DNA from 4 places in the Halalkalibacter flavus genome. Region 1 is predicted to be linked to each of the others. Evidence: riboswitches for the same ligand, from Rfam matches in the RefSeq annotation. Region 1 holds a riboswitch; each other region holds the start of a gene.
The links. A riboswitch is a leader RNA that binds a small molecule or an ion and turns the genes downstream of it on or off. The one in region 1 is predicted to bind S-adenosylmethionine.

Region 1 (3,214 bases):
ATGCCTACGCTTTAGTGACTGCTTATAAAAAGCTAAAATCAGAACGCCCCGAATTGCGCTGAGTGAATCGTTTCTAAACGTCTACGTGTTGAAACATCCCCATAGATTGGATACGTTTCAAAAGGTGTGACGTCTGTACTATTGATAATCCACCCTTCACCTTCATGGTGAGAGAATGTGTCAATTACAGCTATCTGATTTTTCTTCACCCAATGAAGTGCAATTTCTCTTTCAGCATGAGTTAGGAAAACAAATGCATGTGTAAATGATTCTTTTCGTTGTTCCGCCTTCATTCCTAAACTTCTTTGTGAATGTCTAGTACGCTCATGAAAAAGGAAATCTTCAACCATACTATTTGCCGTAGCCTCTTTCCCAGCACCTGGTCCAATAAAAAGAAGTTGATTAATAGAATCACCTTCAATTGATATTCCATTTGTCACTCCTCTAACACTTGCTAACGGTTCGTTTTGTGTTAAAAAGGCTGGAGTTACAGAACCATTCACTTTAGCTTCACCCTGCCAAGCCTCAGCAATTAACTTAATCTTAAATCCTAGACGCTCTCCTATTTCAACATGCCAATCCTTAATAGTCGATACACCTTTACGTGAAAATTCAATAGAAGAAGGCCAGCTTCCGAAACATAAGCGACTTAGTATTCTTATTTTGTACCAAGCATCAAAGCCTTCTAGATCGTCAGTTGGGTCTGCCTCAGCATAACCTAGTTCTTGTGCCTCTAATAAAACATCAGCAAATCCTCGATGGCTTTCAATCATTTCTGTTAACATATAATTTGTTGTTCCATTTAAAATTCCTGAAATTCTCGATATTGGTGTAGTTGTGAGTGTTCCCTTTAACGCGTTAATAATCGGAATTCCACCTGCAACTGCTGCCTCATAGCCATAATAAGTCGAGTGTTGTTCTGCTAATCTCTCAAGTAATTGTCCCTTCTCTGCGACAAGTTTTTTGTTAGCAGTGATAACTGGAACACCTTTTTCTAACCATTTTGATGTATATGAAAGTGCAGGTTCAATTCCTCCAATGGCTTCAAAAATGATATTAAAGTCAGTTGAATTACAAAATTCTTCCCAACTAGTTGTAACAAACGCTTCAATATCAGTGGCGCGTTGTTTTTGACGACTTTTCACAAGAATTGCAGAAATGTGTATTTCCTCTCCTAACAGCTGTTCTAGTTGCTCCTTTGTATTAGTTAAGCGTTCATATACACCGCTGCCAACTGTTCCAAATCCTATTAAACCAATTTGTAGCATATTCATACCCTCCTCTTAAATAAAAAAACCTCTCCAGATAAGGAAAGGTTTTTTTGCCTTCACTTATCTATCAGAATGAAACACATTCTGCTGAAAGTAGCACCTTTTTTTGCATGGCTTGCAAAACGGTTGCCGGGCTTCATAGGGTCAGTCCCTCCACCACTCTGGATAAGTTTGAATTATCAAACGTTCGTATTCAGTTAACGTGATTATACGTCAGCTTCATATTACTGTCAAATATGATTAAACATTCACCTTTTCAGATTTTCTCCCAATTATTGACAAATTCAAGTCAATTAACTGTTCAACACTTACTTCACCAGGTGCATTCGTTAATAAATCACTTGCACTTGCCGTTTTCGGGAAGGCAATAGTATCACGTAAGTTCGTTCGACCTGCTAGTAACATAATTAGACGATCTAACCCTAAAGCTATCCCACCATGTGGAGGAGTACCGAATTCAAATGCTTCCAACAAGAAGCCAAATTGTTCACGAGCTTCCTCTTCAGAAAATCCTAGTGCTTTAAACATTTGTTCTTGAATATCACTTTGGTAAATACGTTGCGAACCACCACCGAGCTCATATCCATTTAATACAAGATCATAAGCATTGGCACGTACACTAGCAGGATCAGTTGCTAGTAAAGCAAGATCTTCTTCTACTGGACTTGTGAACGGATGATGCAGGGCAACATAACGTTTTGCTTCCTCATCGTATTCAACAAGTGGAAAATCAACTACCCAAAGGAAATTAAATTGACTTTGATCAATTAAGTCAAACTGTTTTCCAAATTTCAAACGGAGTGCACCAAGGCTATCAAATACAACCTGTTTCTTATCTGCACCAAAGAATAATAAGTCGCCAACTTCAGCGCCAAGAGCTTCTTGTAATGAAGTAGAAACCTCTCCAGTGAAGAACTTAGCAATAGGTCCTTTAAGTCCTTCTTCTTCTACCTTAAGCCATGCTAAGCCTTTTGCTCCGTATTGTTTTACATAATCAGTAAGGGCATCGATTTCTTTACGAGAAAGCTTATTTGCTCCCCCTTTTAAGTTCAACCCTTTAACTGTCCCTCCACTAGCAAGAGCACTCTGGAATACTTTGAACTCTGAATCTTTCACAATCTCTGATAGTTCAATTAGTTCCATTCCAAAACGCAGGTCTGGCTTATCTGAACCAAAACGGTTCATAGCTTCATCATATGTCAAACGTGGAAACGGCAATGATACGTCAACGCCTTTGATTTCTTTCAAAATCTTTGCCATCATTTTTTCCATCATAGCAATTAAATCTTCTTTGTCCATAAACGATGTTTCAATATCGACTTGAGTGAACTCTGGTTGGCGATCAGCACGCAAGTCTTCATCACGGAAACAACGTACAATTTGATAATAACGTTCAAAGCCAGATACCATTAACAGTTGTTTAAAAAGTTGCGGTGATTGTGGTAGAGCATAGAACTCACCATGATGAACACGGCTTGGAACTAGATAATCACGAGCCCCTTCTGGTGTACTTTTTGTTAGCATTGGTGTCTCAATCTCCATGAATGTTTCCGTATCAAGGAAGTCACGAATTAACTTTGTCGTACGATGACGTAATTTAAACGTCTCTTGCATATCTGGACGACGAAGGTCTAAATAACGATACTTTAGACGAACGTCTTCTGAAGCGTCTGTATCAGCTTCAATTTGAAACGGTAGTGGCTTTGATGTATTTAAGATACTCATTTTTTCAACATGAACTTCAATTGAACCTGTAGCGATTTTCTCATTAACTGTTTTAGGGTCCCTTGCAACAACGTTCCCACAAACCTCAATGACATATTCATTTCTTACTCGTTCGGCTATAGTTAAAGCTTCTTGATTCACCTCAGGATTAAATACAACTTGAACAATACCTGAACGATCACGTACATCTAAAAAGATTACTTGTCCTAAATCACGGC
Region 2 (3,214 bases), on a different contig from region 1:
ATCCATTAATCATTGAAGATGATGTTACTGTAGGTCATCAAGTCATGCTACATAGTTGCACAATACGTAAAAATGCGTTAATTGGCATGGGCTCCATTGTATTAGATGGTGCTGAGATTGGTGAAGGTGCCTTTATCGGTGCTGGAAGCCTCGTCCCTCCTGGAAAGAAAATCCCAGCTAATTGTCTGGCATTTGGCAGACCCGCGAAAGTCATTCGTAATCTAACTGAAGAAGATACGGTTGATATGACTCGTATCCGTCGTGAATATGTAGAAAAAGGGCAGCATTATAAACAAGTTATTCAAAAAGATAAAAACAAATAACAGGATTTTCTTTTTTAATGAATAATATTGATTATTATTATCAATAATAAAGAAAGAAAAGAGCGATGGCCATCGCTCTTTTCAAGCCAAAATTAATGTTGTGGTTCAAACGTTTTACAATCTGTTTCTTCTTGCTTCTCTGCTTCTTTTCCTGTATGACTTACTACATAAATTCTGTCAGCCTCACACTGGTTTCCATGAGCCCAGTATACACAGTTGTTTACTTCACATAAAACATCTTGTGCCATTTCACTCACCCCCTCCTTAGTTTCATTTTGACCAATAAAGCTGGGAACCATACGGATAGGCTTAATAATTATTGGATTTGTATTGGGAGCAAAAGGGGGTCCTTTTCGAAATAAAGGATGCTTCCCTTGTTTTCAACAACGTTTCGGTCTTCTTCTCTCTTATGAAGGACTTTTCCCTCCTATCTCACATGCACTTCGGTCCTCACACTTCACCTCCTATCCTTATAAATCAGCAATAAAAAATGCACACGATTCTTCTAGAAAAATCGTGTGCATTAGTACGTCTCTATTTAATTTTTTTATAGTCCAGCTTGCTCCTTTAAAGCAGCCGCTTTATTCGTTTGTTCCCATGGTAATTCGACATCTGTACGCCCAAAGTGTCCGTATGCTGCTGTTTGCTTGTAAATTGGACGACGTAAGTCAAGCATTTTAATAATACCTGCAGGACGTAGGTCAAAGTTTTCACGCACAAGCGCTACTAGTGACTCTTCAGATACTTTTCCAGTACCAAATGTATCAATAGAGATCGAGACAGGTTGTGCAACACCAATGGCATAAGCTAACTGGACTTCACATTTATCAGCAAGGCCAGCAGCAACAATATTTTTCGCTACGTAACGAGCTGCATATGCTCCTGAGCGATCAACTTTTGTCGCATCTTTACCAGAGAATGCCCCACCACCATGACGTGCATATCCACCGTATGTATCAACGATGATCTTACGCCCAGTTAAACCAGCATCTCCTTGAGGTCCCCCAATAACGAAACGGCCTGTTGGGTTAATGAAGTATTTCGTTTTCTCATCAATTAATTCTTGTGGGACAACTGGGTTAATGACATATTCTTTTAAATTACGTTGAATTTGCTCTAGAGTTACTTCTGGATGATGTTGAGTTGAAATAACGATCGTATCAATACGAACAGGTTTTCCATCCTCATCATACTCTACAGTTACTTGTGTTTTCCCATCCGGACGAAGATAAGGAAGAATCTCCTCTTTCCGTACCTCAGTTAAGCGTCTAGCAATTTTATGACTTAGTGAAATTGGAAGAGGCATTAACTCTTTTGTCTCGTTGTTAGCATAACCAAACATAAGTCCTTGGTCACCAGCACCAATTGCTTCAATTTCTTCATCCGTCATTTGACCTTCACGAGCTTCTAGTGCCTTGTCAACACCTTGAGCAATATCTGCTGACTGCTCATCAATTGATGTAAGGACTGCACACGTTTCATAGTCAAAACCATATTTTGCACGAGTATAACCAATTCCTTTAATTGTTTCACGAACGATCTTTGGAATGTCAACATACGTACTTGTCGTAATCTCTCCCGCAACTAATACTAAGCCCGTTGTAACAGATGTTTCGCATGCTACACGAGCATTCGGGTCATTGGTTAAAATCGCATCAAGAATTGCGTCTGAAATTTGATCACATATTTTATCAGGATGCCCTTCTGTTACTGATTCCGACGTAAACAAACGTCTGCTTTTCAATTCTGTCATTATCAAATTCCTCCTTTAAACACTGCTACTACGCCATTAGCTTGTGTTTTTCTTTGAGACGGCACTCATGCCCCACCGAATGGGAAATACCTACCTGTCAGACCGTATAAACGATAAAAACCCTTCTCCTATAGAGGAAAAGGGTTGAATGTTTACCTTTAGCCTCTTATCGTCCAAGGCATAGCCTTGCAGGTTAGCACCTTTTCACTCATGGCTTTAAAGTGTTGGTTGCTGGGCTTCTTCGGGCCTGTCCCTCCGCCTACTCAGGATAAGAGTATCCGTTCGACGCATATCATATCGCACATGTTGTTTAGTGTCAACATATCCGACTCCTATCAAAGATATAATCAATTTTTCATTCAGATTTATTCTTATTGTGCACGATTCATTTAAAACTATGCTAATAACGACATAAGATTTACTAGCAGTCAAAGAGGCACTGATAGATGAAACCAACATCTTTTCAGTGCCTTTAAGCAAACCTCACCTTTTTATTTTTAGTATGGTGTATCATCTCGCCTCTCTTGATGGCTTGCGTTTTGTCTTTCCCTTTGTTGTTGCTTTTGCTCCCTTTCCTTCTCCAATTCTTGTTCTTTTCGAAGTTCTTCTCGAAGTTGCATTTTCATTAATTCATTTGCATTATCCCGAGGTTTCACTTGGCTATAAACCCCACTAGCTGTTAAACCGATAATCAGTGCCATCAGTACTTGTTCTCCCCACTCCCTAGGGATAAACCAAAGTATACCAGCTATTCCGATCGCTAATAGAGCACGATATTGCTTTTCAATACCAAAGGCATTTCCTATTACCGTTACAAGCGCCGCTACTACGGCTGAAACAGTAGCCAGATCCAACATGGAAACTTGCTGCAAATAGAACGCCTCCTTCATTTCTCTTTATCAACATTCTATGCATGAAGCAAAAATTTAGGAACAATTGAAGCATTTTGTTCAAATGCTGACCATAGAAGCAAAAAAAACTCCTACGAAAACACATTTTCTATTAAATATATCACAAATGAAAAAACGAATTAATAGTATAGACTATTAGACTTAATATGTTATACTAATTAACAAGATTTAGTATTTTATGCTAATAATCAAAAAATTAAAGAAAGGGTTTTGCGACAATGAATACA
Region 3 (3,214 bases), on a different contig from region 1:
CACAGGACAAGTGGTGCATTCTCCCATTATAATACCAATACAATCTTGAAATTTGCCTGACATTGATAACTGAGTAAGATAGCGAAATATACTTGTCGTGGGAGAATTGATTTCTTCTAAGAAAATTATTTTCCCCTTAGTATCAATTTCATATGGTGTACCCAGAGTATTGACAAGCGAAGTCATATTTCCACCTACTATCGGGCCCGTTACATTACCTTGTACTAAACTCATCAGTGGTATATTCGGTGGGTTTTGGATAGACCTAGGAGAAATTGCGGTAGAAGTAGCTTGAAAGAATTGATTGTAATTATAAGATGGAGTATCTGCTCTAAAATCACCAAGCATTAGGCTGTGAAACGTAATTAAGTTACTAAATTGATTCAAAATATTAAGTAGTACGGTAATGTCACTATAACCAGAAATGATTTTAGGGTTATCTCTTATTACATCGTAGTCTAGATACGGGAGAATGGTCTGAACCCCAGTCCCTCCACGTGTTGCTAGTATCATCTTGACACTTGGATCAGTGAACATGCTCCATAACATCTTCGGCTCTTTTTTCTGCCGATGAAGCTACGATTCCCTCAAATGAATAAACGTTTCTGCCAAAAGCAATATTAAAACCCATATCTCTAATTGTTTGAGCTCTAGTATTTATTATATTAGCATCAAGAGGGCTGCCAGCTGTAACTAATCCAATCGTATCTCCTCTTTGTAACACTGGTGGTCTTCTAGCCATTTTATTCCTCCCTTGTCTTCGCTTTTAAGACAGTTAGAGTTATTATGTGCGTATATATAAATGTATGAAAACAAATTTGTTTTATAAACATTTTTTAAAATCGACCATGTATTCGGCTCTGTACAAACGAGTTACACCTGAAGGCTGGTAGTTATGATCGTGCAAGAAGTGATTCATTCTTCCCCTTAACAACCAGCCATTTCAAATATTATTTACTTTTCATGCTAAAACGATTATGTTGCTTTCCATCAGCCGTCTATTACCATTTGTAAAAACCTTACTAAGAATGAGACTTATTATGATATTAACTTGATATCTTTCCCTGTATCATTATGTTCAAACACCGGAATGATTTCTGTGATCATTTCATCTTTAAAAACTTGTATTAGCTGGTTTTTCTTTTGTTTGGCTATCTTTAATTGGCTAAAATTAGTAAAGAAAATATAAGATTGATTCTTGCATTCCTGACCATTTTTAATTGTTGGGTTATGCAAATCAAAAAACAAATCTAATAATTCATTATAGGATACTTTCCAAGGATCAAACCAAATTTCTACAATATCTACATTCTTTTCTTTTAATTGTTTAATTTGAATATACTCAATACCACGAAAATCTGTAATAAAAGCCTTTTGACTGAAAAATTCACTTGCTCCAAACACTGCTCTTTCCATTAATGTTCGCTCCTTTTGAGCGATAATTCTTCTATCCATCAAAAAACCTCTCTAATAATTTTATAGAGAGGTTAGTATGTATTATTTAAATACATTCCTCTCATCTTTCAAAGGTTATACCTTTGCAGGAATTAGCACCGTTCAAGTCATTTATTTGACATGAGGTTGCCGGGTTTCATAGGGCCTGTCCCTCTACCACTCTGGATAAGAAGTTTATCGCTATTTATTTTTTAAAATATCTAACAACTTTATTGTTTCTAATAATATCAATCTCTAATACAAAATTCAAGTAATATTTTTAAAAGTATTATAAATTTCACCTCTGATTGAGAAATGCTCCTAGGTGAGGCCTTAATACCAATACGTTTTTTAAAATTATAAATATATTATCAACTGTTGCTGAACCAATGCCAATATAAAATAAATAAAAAAAGCTGTCTCTTAAGATCATTGTCTAGAGACAGCTTTTATCAATAATTAACGATTTAACGTTACATCACGTAAGAAGAAATAACCACTTGGATATTGCCAAAATCCTTCAACATCGGAACGTACTGCTGAGATGTTATCAGGGAAGTATAAATATGCATATGGAGATTCTTCAGCTAGTTTGTTTTGAACTTGTGCATATAAATCAATTCGAGTTTCTGGATCTATTTCTTGTCTAGCTGCATCAAGAAGTTCATCCAAATCTTCGTTTACAATACGAGAGCGATTTCCTGGTGGTCCAATATTTTTGGAATGGAATACTGCGTATAGACCATAGTCAGCATCTATAGTCACTGTTCCCCAGCTTCCTAAGAAAATTTCCATTTGGCCTAAACCCGCACGTTCTATATAGGTTCCGAACTCATACGTATCAATGTTAACATTTACACCGATTTCTGCTAGTTGAGATTGAAGTGCAACAGCTAAGTCTTGGCGCTCACGCTCATCATCTGTTAACAACGTAACATCAAAACCATCAGGATATCCAGCTTCTGCAAGAAGTTCTTTTGCTTGTTCAATATCATACTCAATAGTATCGACACCTTCACTATAACCGTATACACCTGGAGCAATTGGAGTATCTGCTGGAATTCCAACACCATCTAAAATTCCTTCAACTAAGGCATTTTTATCTACAGCCATGTGTAGCGCACGACGAACGTTTACATCGTTTAACGGTTCTACTTCAGTATTGAAACCAAGGTAAACCATTCTCGTGCTATTAACTTGTTCAACAATAGTATCAGGATTGCTCTCGACACGCGAAACATCACTAGGAGAAACAGTAAAATTAATATCAATTTCCCCTGTTTCTAGCTCAGCAATACGCGTTAAGCTTTCAGGAATAACCTTGAAAGTCACTGTGTCCACTTTCGCTTGTTCTTCATGCCAGTAATCTTCGTTTTTAGAAAGAGTTACTGAGTTTCCAGGCTGTTGGCTCTCAAATTTGAAATAACCTGTACCTGATGGTTGTTCATTTGCTGCAGCAAATGGATTTTCTCCATTTGCAAGGTCTTCATATGATTGCTCAATTAATTGCGGACTAATAATACTACCAGCAGTATGAGCTAAATGAGCTGGAAGTGGAGCAAATGGAAATTCCGTCTCAATATGTACAGTGAATTCATCAACTACACGTACATCCGTTACCATTCCAAATAAAAATGCAACAGGCGCTGCAACTTCTGGATCACGCACACGGTCAAGGCTTAACTTAACAGCTTCCGCATTTAGTTCCGTTCCGTCATGAAACGTAACACCTTCACGGATTTTCGCCTCCCAAACCGTATCTTCAATTTGTTCGAGCGAT
Region 4 (3,214 bases), on a different contig from region 1:
TACTTCTCCGAGTGACAGATTTACCACTATAGGCGAATCTGTTAATTTTCGTGCAAGGTTTGCAGCCATCTTTGCTTCTTCCAAATCGTAAAACGTTTCTAATAAAAGGCCGTCAACGCCTTCTGTTAATAGTTCATTTAATTGCTCTTTGAAGGCTTCCTCTATCTCGTCAAGGTTCCATTCTTCTAATTGAAACCGTCTAATCCCCCCAACAGTTCCTAGAACAAATGTATTTTCACTAGAAGCTTCTTTCGCAAGACGAACACCTGAACGATTGATAGAGCGAACCTCTTTTTCTAGCCCATATTTTTCTAGTTTCAGTTTGTTCGCAGCGTACGTATTAGACTGAATTACATCAGCTCCAGCCAAGACGTATCTCTTATGTGCATTTAGAATGATCTCTGGATTTTTTACGTTCACTTCTTCAAAACATTGGTCGACGCCTTGCTCGTATAGCAACGTTCCCATTGCTCCATCTCCTATTAAGACTTTTGATGCTAGTTGTTCTAGAAAACTCATTCATTCTCCCTCTCTTTCACGTGACGGAATGCTTGATCAAGATCAGCAATTAAATCCTCAGCTCGCTCAATACCAACAGAAAAACGTAACAAGCGATTGCAAACACCATTTGCTATCCGAATATCTTCAGGAATGTCCATATGCGTTTGCGTAGCAGGATACGTCATCAAACTCTCAACCCCACCTAAACTCTCTGCAAACGAGACGAGTTTCAACTGCTGTAAAAATGGGTTAACCCAGTCTTCTTTTAATATACGAAAAGATATCATTCCACCTTTTCCAGGATATAGGACGTCTATTACACCTTCTTGCGCCTCTAAATATTTTACGATGGCTTTCGCATTTTCTTGATGTTTATCCATTCGAAGGGCTAGAGTTTTCATCCCTCTAATTAATTGATATGAATCGAAAGCTGACAAGATTGCTCCAATCCCGTTATGGTAATAACCAATTCGCTCACAAAGCTCTTCTCCTTTTGCAGCAATTAACCCAGCGATAACATCATTGTGGCCACCTAAATATTTAGACGCGCTATGTATAACAATATCTGCACCGTCCACTAGCGGTTGTTGCAGAAGCGGGGTATAAAACGTATTATCAACAATTAATAAAATTCCGTATTTTTTGGCTATTTTAGCTAGATCAACTACCGATGCTTCTTGCATTAATGGGTTCGTCGGTGTTTCTATAAATAATGCCTTTGTTTTATCTGTAATACAGCTTTCAAACTGTTCAAGGTTACGAGGGTCGGCAAAAGAGAAAGTTAAGCCCCAACGATTCCATCCTTGTTCAAATAAACGATAGGTTCCTCCATACAAGTCTTGTGATGCTAAAATTTCATCTCCTTGTTCAAAAAGAGACAGAACCGTTTGAATGGCTGCCATTCCCGAGCTGCAAGCAAAACCTCGGTCCCCCTCTTCTAACTCCGCTATCGCTTTTTCTACGACCTCTCTAGTTGGATTGCCTGTCCTTGCGTAATCATATCCTGTCGACTCCCCAATTCCGGTGTGCCTGTAAGCAGTTGAAAAATACACAGGTGTATTAATGGTCCCTGTTGGATTATCGGAACGATTTCCAATTTGTACTAATATTGTCTCAAGTTTCTCACGGTTCATTTATAAGCCCTCCACAATTTTTTTCATTCAATAAATATTAAAAACCACCTTCTATTTTAAATAAGAAGAAGGTGGTTGTGTTATCAATCGCCTCTCCTTATCTTTCAAGCCGTCGACTTGATGGATTTAGCACCTGACCGAAATCGGCTGGTTGCTGAGACATCTTTGGGCCAGTCCCTCCGTCTCTCTTGATAAGAAAATCAATTATTCATATTTTTCATTTAATCAAAATTACAACAAATTTCGAACTTTTGCAAGAGAAATTTTCCCTGCAAGTAGATTAAATTATTAGAAAAAAGCACAACAGCAACGATCGCTACATATTAAGTATTAATTTTTTTATTCTAAGGAAGCATCAATATTTAAGTTTTCTTCATTTCCACAGACACAACGCTTGAAGCCTGTTTCATATTCACCTTTTTCATTTCTACTCCCACGTAGAATATATTTTTCACTACAAACTGGACAACGAATCACAACACGATAACGTCCTTCAGCCATATTGATCACCCTTTACTTATTAAATTCAACGATCTTATACGTCTAATTGGTTAGCTCGTTTCACCTTTTTTAACGCTACCCACCACAGAAAAAACATAAACGGAATTAATGCAACTAAGAAATACATGCCGAAAAAAAGCAATATAAAATCATAGACGCCGTGTAAAATAATAGGCAAACTTAACGAAAACGTCAAATGTTTCACCCTTTTATCTTCTTCTACTTTTGCTCTTCCAAGATAATACCCCATGATAACACCGTACAAAGCGTGACTAGACACGGGCAATAAAGCTCGGATAAAGGCTGTTTCTAAGCCGTTAGCTATTAAATAAAAAACATTTTCTAATGTTGCAAATCCTAATGAGAGAGAGGCGCCATAGACGATTCCATCATAGCGTCTCGCAAAGGTCGCATGTTGATACACAAAAACCCAAAGTAAAAACCATTTGAAGAATTCTTCCACGAACCCATACAAAAAGAAGGCTCTTGTAAATGGATGGGTAAAATACCCTTCCGTCGTGAATGCATATTGTAAAACCATAACAGGAAATACAAGTAACACTCCAATTAAAAACGTTCGAAAAACAAGCGAAACCGTATTTGAACTATAATGATTTCGCAAATAAAAATATGATAATAATGCCATTCCTGGAGCTATTGCTGCTGTAATAAGTGCAAACAATTCGCCAATCCTTTCCCCTTGCGTTACAATTCATTACTCAAACGAAAACTTATATGATAAAATAATATAATTATGCAAAACATTGCGATATTGGGGTGACCTTTTTGAAGAAAATTCTTGTTTTACATACTGGTGGCACCATTGCCATGCAAGAAAATGAACATGGTGCCGTTCAACCAAACTTAATAAACCCATTATATTCCACTATTGAATCGCTATCAACCATTGCCTCCGTGATTGTGGATGATTACTTAAATCTACCTTCTCCTCACATGACACCTAGTTTAATGGTTGATTTAGCAAAAAGGTTAAAAGAGCGTGTGAAAGAAGATCAATTAGATGGCATAGTTGTGACGCATGGGACGGACACCCTAGAAGAAACAGCCTATTTACTAGA

Region 2: linked by a shared signal. The riboswitch ahead of metK (methionine adenosyltransferase) and the one ahead of SAY88_RS09270 (homoserine dehydrogenase) in region 1 are both predicted to bind S-adenosylmethionine.
Region 3: linked by a shared signal. The riboswitch ahead of SAY88_RS01480 (peptide-methionine (S)-S-oxide reductase) and the one ahead of SAY88_RS09270 (homoserine dehydrogenase) in region 1 are both predicted to bind S-adenosylmethionine.
Region 4: linked by a shared signal. The riboswitch ahead of SAY88_RS05630 (methionine biosynthesis PLP-dependent protein) and the one ahead of SAY88_RS09270 (homoserine dehydrogenase) in region 1 are both predicted to bind S-adenosylmethionine.

The regions. Positions count from the first base shown of each region.
Region 1 is NZ_JAWRVK010000010.1:134,860-138,073, reverse strand. Features, by position in the region: gene SAY88_RS09275 (hypothetical protein) at 1-62, shown strand, start outside; gene SAY88_RS09270 (homoserine dehydrogenase) at 39-1,268, opposite strand; SAM riboswitch class I at 1,329-1,443, opposite strand; gene aspS (aspartate--tRNA ligase) at 1,512-3,214, opposite strand, start outside.
Region 2 is NZ_JAWRVK010000039.1:27,478-30,691, reverse strand. Features, by position in the region: gene SAY88_RS19775 (gamma carbonic anhydrase) at 1-323, shown strand, start outside; gene SAY88_RS19770 (DUF1540 domain-containing protein) at 416-571, opposite strand; gene metK (methionine adenosyltransferase) at 871-2,076, opposite strand; SAM riboswitch class I at 2,240-2,351, opposite strand; gene SAY88_RS19760 (hypothetical protein) at 2,574-2,948, opposite strand; gene pckA (phosphoenolpyruvate carboxykinase (ATP)) at 3,206-3,214, shown strand, end outside.
Region 3 is NZ_JAWRVK010000002.1:47,126-50,339, forward strand. Features, by position in the region: partial or broken gene SAY88_RS01475 (S66 peptidase family protein) at 1-742, opposite strand, end outside; gene SAY88_RS01480 (peptide-methionine (S)-S-oxide reductase) at 1,039-1,455, opposite strand; SAM riboswitch class I at 1,514-1,627, opposite strand; gene SAY88_RS01485 (glutathione ABC transporter substrate-binding protein) at 1,894-3,214, opposite strand, start outside.
Region 4 is NZ_JAWRVK010000006.1:13,274-16,487, reverse strand. Features, by position in the region: gene SAY88_RS05635 (bifunctional homocysteine S-methyltransferase/methylenetetrahydrofolate reductase) at 1-519, opposite strand, end outside; gene SAY88_RS05630 (methionine biosynthesis PLP-dependent protein) at 516-1,634, opposite strand; SAM riboswitch class I at 1,729-1,832, opposite strand; gene SAY88_RS05625 (hypothetical protein) at 1,974-2,135, opposite strand; gene prsW (glutamic-type intramembrane protease PrsW) at 2,170-2,817, opposite strand; gene SAY88_RS05615 (asparaginase) at 2,922-3,214, shown strand, end outside.